One region of the Mycetocola zhujimingii genome, then DNA from elsewhere that is predicted to be linked to it. Evidence: predicted binding sites of a transcription regulator. Region 1 holds the regulator's gene; each other region holds the start of a gene.
The links. The regulator LexA, encoded in region 1, represses DNA repair genes until DNA is damaged. The targets are predictions, from matches to a motif close to TCGAACANNTGTTCGA.

Region 1 (4,157 bases):
TCGAACCCGGCGGGCTCGCCGGAGTGCACGAGGTACGGCCGACCCGAAATGTCGACGACGGCCTGCACGAGCGCCTCGTCGAGGGGAACGAGAGCGTCTCCAAAGCGCGAGATGCCCTCCTTGGTGCCGAGTGCCTGCTTGATCGCCTGTCCGAGTGCGATGCCGATGTCTTCCACCGTGTGGTGCACATCGATCTCGATATCGCCCGTGGCCCGAACCGTGAGGTCGACCAGGGCGTGCTTGGCGAACGCGGTCAGGAGGTGGTCATAGAAAGGCACAGTGGTGTGGATGTCGCTGACACCGGTTCCATCGAGATTGATGGTGAGATCGATGGTGGATTCGCTCGTCTCACGCTGGATCCGGGCGATGCGCTGCGGCTGGCTCATGAGTTCGAGCTTACCGCCGCGATGGCATCGAGAAACGCTGTCGTCTCTGCCTCGGTACCGGCCGAAACCCGCATCTGGTTGGGGAGGCCGATATCCCGGATGAGCACGCCTCGCTCGAGCAGCGCATCGAACAGGGCCGCCGGGTCGTCGACGCCACCGAACAGCACGAAGTTGCTGTGGCTCCGGTACGGGCGGAAGCCCAGGTCGGCGAGGCCTGTGCTGATGCGGTCGCGCTGGTGCTTGATGTCATCGACCATGGCGAGCATCTCGCCGCTGTGGGCAAGCGCGGCTATCGCCGCGGCCTGGGTAAGTGCAGAGAGGTGGTACGGGAGACGCACCAGCCGAAGCGCGTCAGTGACGGCCGGGGCTGCAGCGAGGTAGCCCACCCGGGCGCCTGCGAACGCGAAGGCTTTGCTCATGGTTCGTGACACGAGCAACCGGTCGCGGCCTTCGAGAAGGGACAGCGCGCTGGGGGTTCCTTCCGGGGCGAACTCGAAGTACGCCTCGTCCACGACGACGATGCCATCGGTCGCGTCATACACGGCCTCGATGGTGTCGAGCCCAAGTGGGGTTCCCGTGGGGTTGTTCGGCGAACAGAGAATCACGACGTCGGGGTTTTCGCGGCGAACGGCGGCGCTGGCGGTCTCTGGTGAGATTTCATAGTCGGCGTCTCGCTCGGCGGAAATCCACCGGGTTCCGGTGCCTGCGGCCAGCAGCGGGTACATGGAGTAAGTCGGGCTGAACCCGAGGACCGAGCGGCCAGGTCCACCGAAGGCCTGGAGGACCTGCTGCAGAACCTCGTTCGAACCGTTCGCGGCCCAGATGTGATCGGCACTGAGTCCGTGCCCGAGATACCCGGCGAGACTGATCCGTAGTTCGGTGAACTCACGGTCGGGGTATCGATTCACCCCGAGAACAGCGCGGGCGAGGGCGGTCACGATGTCGCGGGCCACGTCTTCGGGAATCGGATGCGTGTTCTCGTTGACGTTCAGGGCGACGGGCACGACCTTCTGGGGTGCGCCGTACGGGGACTTGCCACGAAGATCATCGCGGATGGGCAGGGCATCGAGAGAACTCACCCCGGAAGTTTACCCGCCGCGCCTTGCGCTCCGGTGTGCGTTACGGAGTTGTGTATCGCTCGGGAATGGCGATGTTCTGCCCGGGAACGACAGTCGATGTTTCGAGCTGGTTGAGGGCCATGACATCGGCGATCACGTCGCGCGGGTCGGCTTCAGGAGCCAGCGTGCCCGCGAGCGACCACAGGGAGTCACCGTGTTCGACAGTGACGTACTCGAACGACGCTGAGCTGGGAGTCGACGACGCTGTTGCGGCGCCGGCGTTGAGTCCGAGCCAGGCCGCGAGAGCGATGAGCGGGGCGGCGGCGAGCGAGGTCAGGACGACGCGACCACGCCGGGTGAGTCGGATGCGCCCGGTGGGGCGTGCAATCGTCGCTGACACGTCGCCCACGATGGCCTGTGCGCCCGGGTTCGATGGGCGCGGCGCCTCGGGCCGCCGTGCGGTTGGACGTGAGAGAGAGTGAATGGGGGTGATGACTGCGGTGCTCATGGTGCGCCTCCGGTTCGTGCTGTGAACTGTTGTGTGGCGATTCGAAGAATTCGTATCCGGCCCTCGGCCGGGAGGGCCGAATACGAACCTGTATTCCGAATCTATATTCGATTGTTCGAACATTCAAGTCCTTCTTCGGACTTTTTTGCGAAATTTGCCCGACACACTCGAACAAATCTTTGCTGCGGCCCCTTGGGACGGATAGAGTTTCGATTGATGGTTGAGACTCAACCAGTGACCACTGACATTGGCCGGGGCTGCCCGCCAGACGGGAGTGACATGACGCTCGACAACGCGAATATCACGGCTGAGAACGGGCCGGATGCCGCTGTTTCATCTGCTGCTCCATCGCCACGGAAGGCCAAGCGGGTGCCGGCAGAGAAGCCGACCACGCGCCGCCGCAAGAGCCTGAGCGAGAAGCAGCTGGCAATCCTCGACGTGATTCAGCGCTCAGTGCAGAGCCGCGGTTACCCGCCGAGCATGCGCGAAATCGGTGACGCGGTCGGGCTGGCATCGCTCTCCAGCGTTACGCACCAGCTCAACCAGCTTGAGCTGAGCGGCTACCTGCGCAGGGACCCCAATCGGCCCCGTGCGCTCGAGATCCTGATCGACCTGCCCTCCCCCTCAAACGTTGCCGACTTCGAAAGCTCGACACCGGTCGGCGACGCGGCAATGGTGCCCCTCGTCGGACGCATCGCAGCCGGAGTGCCGATCACGGCTGACCAGCAGGTTGAAGAAGTGTTCCCCCTCCCCCGTCAGCTCGTGGGCAAGGGAGAGCTGTTCATGCTCAAGGTCTCGGGTGAGTCGATGATCGACGCGGCGATCTGCGACGGCGACTGGGTCGTCGTCCGCCAGCAGCCGACCGCTGAGAACGGCGATATCGTCGCCGCCATGCTCGATGGTGAAGCCACGGTCAAGGTGTTCCGTCAGCGCGATGGCCACACCTGGCTGCTCCCCCGCAACACGAACTTCGAACCGATCCTCGGCGACGAAGCCGACGTGCTCGGCAAGATCGTCGCGGTGCTCCGCGCGGTGTAGCTACCCAAGGTGTGGCGCCTGACGCCCGCTTAACGAACGGATGCCCCGGGTACAGACCCGGGGCATCCGTTCGTTAAGCGACCAAACGCGTGAAGACGCCGCTATTCGGCGATCGCGAACTCGGCCACCTGTGCGGCGAGTTCCTCCGACGCGAGTGCGCGCACCTCGGTGCCGTCTTCCTCGTAGTCCAGCTTCTCGACCTTTCCGCGGCGGTGGAGCATCGAAATGATGTCTCCCCTGTCGTACGGGACGAGAAGGTGAAGCGGAACCGTCGGGCTCGGCAGCAGTTCGGCGATGCGGGCGAGGATCTCATCGATTCCCTCGCCGGTCCGCGCCGATGCGAAGATTCCCTTGGGTTCCAGTCCGCGGAGCACGAGCCGGTCGTCCTCGCTGACGAGGTCACTCTTGTTGAAGACCACGATCTCCGGAATGTCGCGGGCACCGACATCACCGATGACGTCGCGCACCGTGCTGATCTGGGATGCAGGGTCAGGGTGCGAGGCGTCGACGACGTGCACGATGACATCCGACTCGGCGACCTCTTCGAGCGTCGACCGGAAGGCCTCAACCAGCTGGTGCGGCAGGTTGCGGACAAACCCAACCGTGTCAGAGAGCGTGTAGAGCCGGCCGTCTTCGGTCTGGGTCTTTCGAACCGTTGCGTCGAGAGTGGCAAAAAGGGAGTTCTCGACGAGAACCCCCGCCTTAGTGATGCGGTTGAGCAGGCTCGACTTGCCGGCGTTGGTGTAGCCGGCGATCGCAACGGACGGCACTTCGAAGCGGTTGCGGTTCGCGCGCTTGGCCTCGCGGGCCGGCCCGAAGCCCTTGATCTGCTTGCGCAGCTTCGCCATCCGGGTGTGGATGCGGCGTCGGTCGAGTTCGATCTTGGTTTCACCCGGGCCACGTGAACCCATACCTGCGCCGGCGCCACCCACCTGGCCACCGGCCTGGCGGGACATCGAGTCGCCCCAACCGCGGAGTCGCGGCAGCAGGTACTCAAGCTGGGCGAGCTCGACCTGGGCCTTGCCCTCGCGGCTCTTGGCGTGCTGGCTGAAGATGTCGAGGATGACCGCGGTGCGGTCGATGACCTTGACCTTCACGACATCCTCGAGCGCACGCCGCTGGCTTGGCGCGAGTTCGGTATCGGCGATCACGGTGTCTGCGCCGAGC
Region 2 (4,157 bases), 1.2 Mb from region 1:
TCGCGCTCTTGAGCGTCCACCCGTCGGCGTCTGTGACGAGTTTGTCGGTGTCTGCCATTACCCAGGGCTCGAGAGCGAGCAGGAGGCCCGGGCGCAGCGTGTAGCCGCGTCCGGCACGACCCATGTTGGGCACGTGTGGGTCCTGGTGCATGGTCGAGCCGATGCCGTGGCCACCGAACTCGGTGTTGACCGGGTAGCCGGCCTCGGTGAGCACTGCGCCGATCGCGGCGGAGATGTCGCCGATCCGTGCTCCTGGGCCTGCCGCGGCAATTCCCGCGACCAGCGCCCGTTCGGTCGCGGTGATCAACGCGACGCTCTCAGCGGGCTTCGAGTCGCCCACGATAAAGCTGATGGCGGAATCCGCAGCGACGCCATCCTTCAGGACGGCGAGGTCGAGCGTCAGCAGGTCACCGTCGGCGAGCCGGTAATCGTGGGGGAGACCGTGCAGCACGGCGTCGTTGACGGCGGTGCAGATGTAGTGGCCGAACGGGCCGCGTCCAAAGGATGGGGCGTAGTCGACGTAGCAGGATTCTGCTCCGGCATCGATGATCATCTTCTGGGCCCAGCGGTCGATGTCCAGAAGATTCGTCCCGACCGTTACCCGGTCTTTCAGCCCGTACAGGATGTCAGCGACCAGGGTGCCCGTGACCCTCGCCCTGGTCAGTTCGGTGGGATTCAGAATCTCGATCATGCGGCGCCCTCTCAATGACTGTCCTCGCCATAATATGCTTCCCACCTGCACGAGCAGCGCGAGAGGGTTACTCGTCCGCACCGACCTCGGCGACGAAACCCTGCACCCGCTCGCGCAGGGTGTTGATCTGTTTGTCGCGTGCCGCCTCGACGTCGAAACCCAGGTAGGCGACGGACGGCAGCTTGCGCGCGTTGCGGGAGCACCCGAAGTCGGCGCAGACGAGTGTGCCTATCGTGTTGCCGTTGCGTCCGGCCTTACCCGCGCGACGTGCGGCGTAAAACACGACGTCGTCCTCGAGGGTGATGTCCTGGCACCACGAGCACTGCGCCCGCGCCCGCGGTTTGGCCTCTGCCCGCTGCAGCAGGATGCCGACCGGTCCGTTGTCGCGCTGCACGATCACATAGCCCCGGCGCGGGAGTTTGCGGTCGCGCCAGCCGAGGAAGTCGAGGTTGTCCCAGTCGAGCGACTCGAAATCTTCGGGCAGGGTGAGGTCACTGACCTGGCTGCGTGACGCGTTGATGAATGAGGTGGTGATGTCTTTGTGGGTGAGGGGAAGCATGTTCTGTCCTGGGAGTTGAGAGCCGGAGGCAGTGGAGCGCGCTAGGGTCGATCCGCCCTGAGGCGCCAGAGCGACGTGACCTCGGCGGCACGCGCGGCGTTGAGCGGGTCAGTCCTGTCGGTTGCGCGTGAGTGTGTCGGACGGGTGTCCATCCGGGCAATCACGGCGAGGCCGGCGTCCTCGATGGCATCGAGCAGGTCTCCGCGCGAACGCAGGCCGAGGCGTTCGGCGATATCCGAAATCACGAGCCAGCCCTCGCCATCCGGGGTCAGGTGCTCGGCAAGACCGGAAAGGAAGCCCGCCAGCATCCGCCCGCCCTCGTCGTAGACGGCATAGTCCGTTGCAACCTTCGGGGTGGCCGGGATCCACGGTGGGTTACAGACGACGATGTCGGCGCGGCCGTCGGGAAAGAGATCGGTCTTCTCGACGGTGACGGCGGGTCCGAAGCCAAGCCGGTCGAGGTTCTCTGTCGCGCAGGCAAGAGCCCGCGGGTCCTGGTCGGTGGCGACGATGTGACGGATGCCTCGGTGCGCGAGCAGCGCCGCGAGTACGCCGGTGCCTGTTCCGATATCGAAAGCTGTCGACGCGTTCGGCGGGAGGGGCGCGTTCGCCACCAGGTCGAGGTACTCACCGCGCACGGGGGAGAAGACCCCGTAGTGCGGGTGGATCTTCGCGCCGAGCGCTGGAACGTCGATGCCCCGGGTGCGCCATTCCTCGGCGCCGATGACGCCGAGCAGTTCACGGAGGGAGACGACGGATGCCTCGATGGCGGGACCCCAGGCGTGAGCGATGGCCTGGCGGATGTCGGGGGAGCGGCGCAGCGGAATCGTGCCGTCCGCTGACACCGGAACGAGCAGCATCCCGAGCAGCGTCGAACGCCGCAGTGCGTCGACGCGCGAGCGCTGGAAGGCGGCGGTGATGTCGTCGTTCCTGGGTGGGACTGGTGTGCCCAGGCGCTTGCCCATTGCGGCGAGCAACTGTTTGGCGTTGTGGAAATCGCCGGTCCAGAGGATGGCCGTGCCGGTGGATGCGAGCCGCAGGGCGGTCTCGGCCGTCATCGAGTCGTCTCCGGTCACGACGGATGCCGGTGCTGGCCAGCCGCTCTCGGAGCGCCACAGAGCTGAGTGTTCGATGCCGTGGTCGAGCCACCTGAGAGGTGGGGGTTCGACGGCGTCACCGGTCATTGGGTCGTTCGTCCGTTCGGGCATCTGTCTCAATTCGCGGCATCATGCCTGTCGGAGCTTGAATTTCAGTATGACAGGGGGAGCTGTGGGGAAGCGGACGGGACGAGAAGCGTGGCCTTTCGACGCGGCTGAAAGCGCTCGTCGAAGGCTTCTTCATTGCCGTTTTTGTGCGTCGCCCAGCGGGCGTGTGTGCCCTGGAATTCCGACTCTCCCGGGCGGGATTCCCCGATTGACTTTATCGAATATCTGTTCGACTATTAACCCATGTCCCTCGCTGTTGCTCCTGTTCGACCCCCGGCATTCGCCGCGGGATCGAACGCTGTGGCGAGCCAGGTTGCCGAGCTGCAGGCGCGCATCCGGGGGATGCAAACTACCCGGATAGATTCGCACGGACTCCCGACATCGCCCGGTGTCGCCGAACTTCTGCCCGGCGGAGTGCTTCGTGCCGGCACGGCATACTCGGTGCTCGAATCGACGACGCTCGCCCTTGCCCTCCTCGCCGGTCCCAGTGCCGCCGGCGCGTGGTGCGGTGTCGTCGGTGTGCCGTCGCTCGGTGTCGAAGCGGCCGCGGCAGCGGGCATCGATCTTGACCGGCTTGTTCTCGTTCCTGAGCCGGGAGACCAGTGGCTGCAGGTCACGGCGGCGCTCGCAGACGTTGTCACTGTTGTCCTCGCGCGCCCACCGGCATCCGTCTCTGCCGCAGAAGTGTCACGTCTGGGTTCGCGGCTGCGCCAGCGTGGATCAACGCTCGTCGCGCTCGGCGACTGGCCACAGAGCGAGGCAACGCTGCGGGTGACCGACGATCGCTGGATGGGACTCGGCGACGGCCACGGTTATCTCGCCGCTCGCAGGGTGACCGTCGCTGTGACCGGGCGCACGCTCGCCGGCAAACCGCGCCGCAAGCAGATGTGGCTTCCCGACAGTGAGCAGTCGATCCGGTCGGCGGGCCTCGCCGGGGTTCCAGCGGTCCGTCAGTCGCATCACGAAGCGGCGGCATCATGACCGCGGCTCCCATCCGCACCATCCTGCTGTGGTGCCCTGACTGGCCGACAAACGCGGCAGCTATCGAACATGGGTTCGGTGCAGATGTTCCGCTCGCCCTGATCGATCGTGGCGAAGTTTTCGCCTGCTCGGCAGCGGCTCGCAGCGAAGGGGTCCGTCGCGGCCTGCGGGTGCGCGAAGCGCAGTCGCGGAGCACGGGGCTGATCGCGCTGCCGTACGATCCCGTGCTCGATCACCGGGCGTTCGAGCCGGTCATTGCCGCCGTCGAACAGATCGTGCCAGGGGTCCAGCTCTCCCGCCCCGGTACCTGCGTCATGCGTGCACGCGGGCCGAGTCGCTACTACGGCGGCGAACGACAGGCGGCACAGGCGTTGCTCGATACCCTCAACGCCGTCGGAGTGCGTGACGCGCGGGTCGGCATCGCCGACGGGCCCTTCGCCGCGGGGCAGGCAGCGAAGCTCCCATCATCGAGAGAAACGGATGCCATCCGCATAGTTCCCGCTGGGCGCTCACCCGAGTTCCTTGCCGCGTTCGGTGTCGACATTCTCGAACGACCTGAGCTTGCCGTCCTGCTCCAGCGGCTGGGCATTCGGACGCTCGGTGACTTCGCCGCCCTCGACGCCATGCAGGTGCGTGACCGCTTCGGTCCAGACGGGATTCTTGCCCACCGGCTCGCGTCAGGTTTCGACCCGAGCGACGTCGACGCCAGGGTGCCACCGGC
Region 3 (4,157 bases), 130 kb from region 1:
CGGAGGCGAAAGGCAGCCTCGGCTGGATCGATGACGACACCGTCTATCTTTGCTCGGACCTGGGCGGGGACTCGGTGACCACCTCCGGGTATCCCCGGGTTGCGAGGAAGTGGCGTCGCGGGACGCCCATCGAGTCCGCTGAGGTGATTTTCGAGGGGGAGTTCACTGATGTGTCTGTTGGTGCCTTCCGCAGTCACACCCCCGGCTACATCCGCGACTTCGTCTATCGCGGAATCACGTTCTACACGTCGGAAATCTATGTCGACGTGAACGGGACGATGACGAAGATCGACGTTCCGGCATCCGCTGAAATCGGGTTCTCCCGGCAGTGGCTGATCATCGAGCTGCGCGACGACTGGGAGCTGAACGGGAGCACGTTCGCGGCCGGTTCACTGCTCTCGGCAGACTTCGATGCATTCGTGGGCGGGGACCGAGCGGTTGAACTGGTTTTCGAACCGACGCCGTCGACATCGCTCGCGAGTGCGACCTGGACGCTCAACCACCTGGTCATCTCGGTTCTCGACGATGTGAAGAGTCGAATCCACGTGCTGACGAGGGCGAATGACACGTGGAAGCGGAGCGAGTTTACGGGCGCACCGGAGTTCGGTTCCGTCCAGGTCGCTGCCGTCGACAGTGAGGAGAGCGATCTGGTCTGGCTGGTGACGACCGATTACCTCACCCCGACGACGTTGTCGATCGCCAGGGTCGGACAGGCGGATGCCGATCCGGTCGAGCTCAAGGCCCAGCCCACGTTCTTTGACGCGAGCGGGTTAACCATCGACCAGCATTTTGCCCGGTCGGATGATGGGACCCGGGTTCCGTACTTCGTCGTGCGGCGCGAGGATCTCCCCTTCGATGGAACGGCGCCGACCCTGCTGTACGGCTACGGAGGATTTGAGGTGTCGCTGACTCCCGGGTATTCCGGGGCGCTCGGGCTGGCCTGGCTCGAGAAGGGCGGTGTTTACGTTGTCGCGAACATCCGTGGTGGTGGTGAGTACGGCCCGCGCTGGCACCAGGCGGCGCTCAAGGAGAACCGGCACAGGGCATTCGAGGACTTTGCCGCTGTCGCTCGCGATCTCATTTCGCGTGGGGTGACATCCGCTGCCCATCTCGGTGCGCAGGGTGGGTCGAATGGTGGTCTCCTGGTCGGCAACATGCTGACGCAGTATCCGGAGCTCTTCGGTGCACTGGTGATTCAGGTTCCGTTGCTCGACATGAAGCGGTACTCGCACCTGTTGGCCGGCGCATCGTGGATAGCGGAGTATGGCGACCCGGACAACCCTGACGAGTGGGAGTTCATCAGTACCTTCTCGCCGTATCACCTGTTCGATCCCAGCCGGGAGTATCCGCCGGTGTTGGTGACGACGTCGACGCGCGATGACCGGGTGCATCCTGGTCACGCTCGAAAGCTCGCGGCGCGGATGATCGATGCGGGCAAGGACGTCACGTACTTCGAGAACATCGAGGGCGGGCACGGGGGAGCGGCGACGAACGCTCAATCGGCGCACATGGCTGCGTTGTCATACCGGTTCCTGGCCGAGCGGCTGGGTTTGGACGGGTAACGGATCGGCAACTCCTCGACCCGGTGTGATGCGGCGCGGGGTCCGATGTGGGACGGTCGGTCTGTGCGCACACACCGACTGGGTTTGCTTCTTCTGGCCTCAGTGCTCTGCGTCGCCGTCGCTGGGTGCGGGTGGATCGGCGGATGGGGTGGAGTGTGCCCCGCGATCGGATACATCAGCGAGGTTCGAGTTGTGCTCGTCGGGGACGCCGGGTCTGTTGATGAGGTGCGGCTCTGTGATGAGGTGGGGGTCTGTTCTGCGGTGGAGGCCGAGGTTCTCATCGGGGAGGACGAGCCCCTCACCCTCATGGGCCCTGACCAGCTGAGCGAGCAACCGACGCCGGTCGAGATCCAGCCGGAGGAGGAGATGCTCGACTCGGTGCCGTTCGAGGTGAACTCCGGCAATGTGGTTCCGGGGCCGACGCTGGAACCCGCGCCCGAGTCGCCGGGTGCGACGCCGGGTGCGACGCCAAGCGGAGCGCCGGTCGAAATTCCACCGTATCTGGCGCGTTCCGAGAGCGAAAACGTGTGGGTCATCACCATGATGGCCGGGCGTCCCGACGAGGTTACGGTTACGGCGTATCGCCTGGACGGTTCGGTTGCCGGGGAGAGCAGCAGTGTTGCCCTCGAGTGGAAGAGGGTCGGAGGGTCCGAACAGTGTGGCGGGCCGACGGAGACGGACCCGGTAACGGTTGTGGTCAGATAGCAGCGGCCTTCCAGTCGGGCGATCTACTCGAATATAGATTCGGGTAAACTTATCCACACCTTCAATTTATATCGAAGCAATGTCAGTGGTGTGGTGTTGACTTGTGGTATGGAAAACAACGACAGGGCCGTCGGTCCTCCGGGTGGTGAGAGTCAGGATTCACCCGATAGCGGTGCGGATGCTGCCTCTAACGTGCCGCAGCAAGAGCAGGGATCCGACCCCGGCGCTTTGGCCAAGCGTGCCCCTGGCGCCGAGCCCGAAATGGGGCTGCAGCCGGCGCTCGAACAGGTGCCCGACTTGGAGCCGGAGCCGGAGCCGGAGCCTGAGCCTGAGCCCGCTGCCGAGTCCGCGCCCATGTCCGAGCCGGCGTCCGACCGAGAGTGCGACCCAGAGCCTGCTGCTGATGCTGATGCTGATGCTGATGCTGATGCTGATGCTGATGCTGATGCTGATGCTGATGCTGATGCTGATGCTGATGCTGATGCTGATGCTGATGCTGATGCTGATGCTGATGCTGATGCTGATGCTGATGCTGATGCTGATGCTGATGCTGATGCTGATGCTGACGCTGACGCTGACTCTGACGCTGACGCCGACGAGCCTGAGCCGACGGTGTACGCGAAAATCGCGGATACCTGTACCGCTCTGGTGGAGGCGGTGGGGCAGGTCGAGAAGCTGGAGGCCCGTCAGGCTGCGTGGAAGGCGGAGTTCAGCGACCGCGCACGGACGCTCGCCGTCGCCGCGGAGGAAGGCGTGCTGGTCACGGCCCGGTCGCGGAGTGTGGTCGAGCGTCAGGATCTGGCATTGCGGTCCTTCATCGCGGAACTGGCCTGCACGTTACGGGTTGCCGAACGCTCCGCCACAGCACTGGTCGACGAGAGTCGGGCCTTGTTGCACCGGCTACCGGTCACCCTGGCAGCGTTGCGGGAAGGGGAGATCAGTTACCGCCACGCCCAGGTGCTGGTCGACCAGACCGACACCCTGACCGATGACGCTGTTGCGGAACTTGAGGAGAAGGCGGTGCCGTTTGCGAAGACGATGCCGGTGGCGCGGTTCCGGCAGAAGACGAGGATGTTGCGGGAACGGTTGTGTCCGGAGTCCGCTGTTGCTCGGTGTCGGAAGTCGGTAACCGATCGGCGGGTGGAACTGATCCCGGCACCGGACGGGATGGCCTGGCTGAACCTGTTCACCACCGCACCGGCCGCGGAAACGATCTTCGACACCATCCGTGCCCAGTCGATGAAACTGCAATCACCGGTCGAACCACGCACCCTGTCCCAGTTGGATGCCGACGTTATCTTCGCGGCGATGATGGAGGCGTTCACCGGCGAGTTCACCCTGCCCGACGCCACCGGGACCCGGATCTTCGGCACCGGACTCGGCACCCGTAACCCCTACACCGACCCGCGCTCAGATCCTCTCGACGGCGACACCAGCACCATCGGCAGCACTGTCACGAACGGTAGTCGCACGAGCGCTGACATGCTCGACGGCGACAGGAGTGCAGCCTCGAAACTTAATGGTTACGGGACAGGCACCGCACCCACCGGCGACGAAGGTGGCAACGGCGTCGACACCGGGGGTCGGCGTAGGCCAAGCCGGTCGGGACCGGGACGTGACCCGGCGACGGCGTTCCGGAAGATCGTGCCCACCGTGATGGTCACCGTGCCGGTCCTCACCCTCCTCGGTAAAAGTGTCGAACCGGGCAACCTCGACGGATACGGCCCCATCGACGCGGACACCGCAGGGCAACTCGCCTCCCAGGCACCCGAGTTCAGCAGAATCCTGACCCACCCCGAAACCGGAGTCGCCCTCTCACTCGGCCACACCAAATACACCCCATCGAAAGCGATGCGACGGTTCCTCCGCTACCGCGACGGATACTGCCGG

Region 2: the regulator LexA is predicted to act here: its motif matches at 2,673-2,688, upstream of imuA' (DnaE2-dependent mutagenesis accessory factor ImuA').
Region 3: the regulator LexA is predicted to act here: its motif matches at 2,295-2,310, upstream of C3E77_RS04435 (HNH endonuclease signature motif containing protein).

The regions. Positions count from the first base shown of each region.
Region 1 is NZ_CP026949.1:1,080,018-1,084,174, reverse strand. It holds gene hisB (imidazoleglycerol-phosphate dehydratase HisB) at 1-386, opposite strand, end outside; gene C3E77_RS05040 (histidinol-phosphate transaminase) at 383-1,465, opposite strand; gene C3E77_RS05035 (LysM peptidoglycan-binding domain-containing protein) at 1,506-1,952, opposite strand; gene lexA (transcriptional repressor LexA) at 2,232-2,990, shown strand; gene hflX (GTPase HflX) at 3,092-4,157, opposite strand, start outside.
Region 2 is NZ_CP026949.1:2,297,061-2,301,217, reverse strand. It holds gene map (type I methionyl aminopeptidase) at 1-691, opposite strand, end outside; gene C3E77_RS10990 (FBP domain-containing protein) at 759-1,250, opposite strand; gene C3E77_RS10985 (methyltransferase) at 1,292-2,458, opposite strand; gene imuA' (DnaE2-dependent mutagenesis accessory factor ImuA') at 2,699-3,436, shown strand; gene C3E77_RS10975 (DNA polymerase Y family protein) at 3,433-4,157, shown strand, end outside.
Region 3 is NZ_CP026949.1:952,055-956,211, forward strand. It holds gene C3E77_RS04425 (prolyl oligopeptidase family serine peptidase) at 1-1,562, shown strand, start outside; gene C3E77_RS04430 (hypothetical protein) at 1,626-2,267, shown strand; gene C3E77_RS04435 (HNH endonuclease signature motif containing protein) at 2,376-4,157, shown strand, end outside.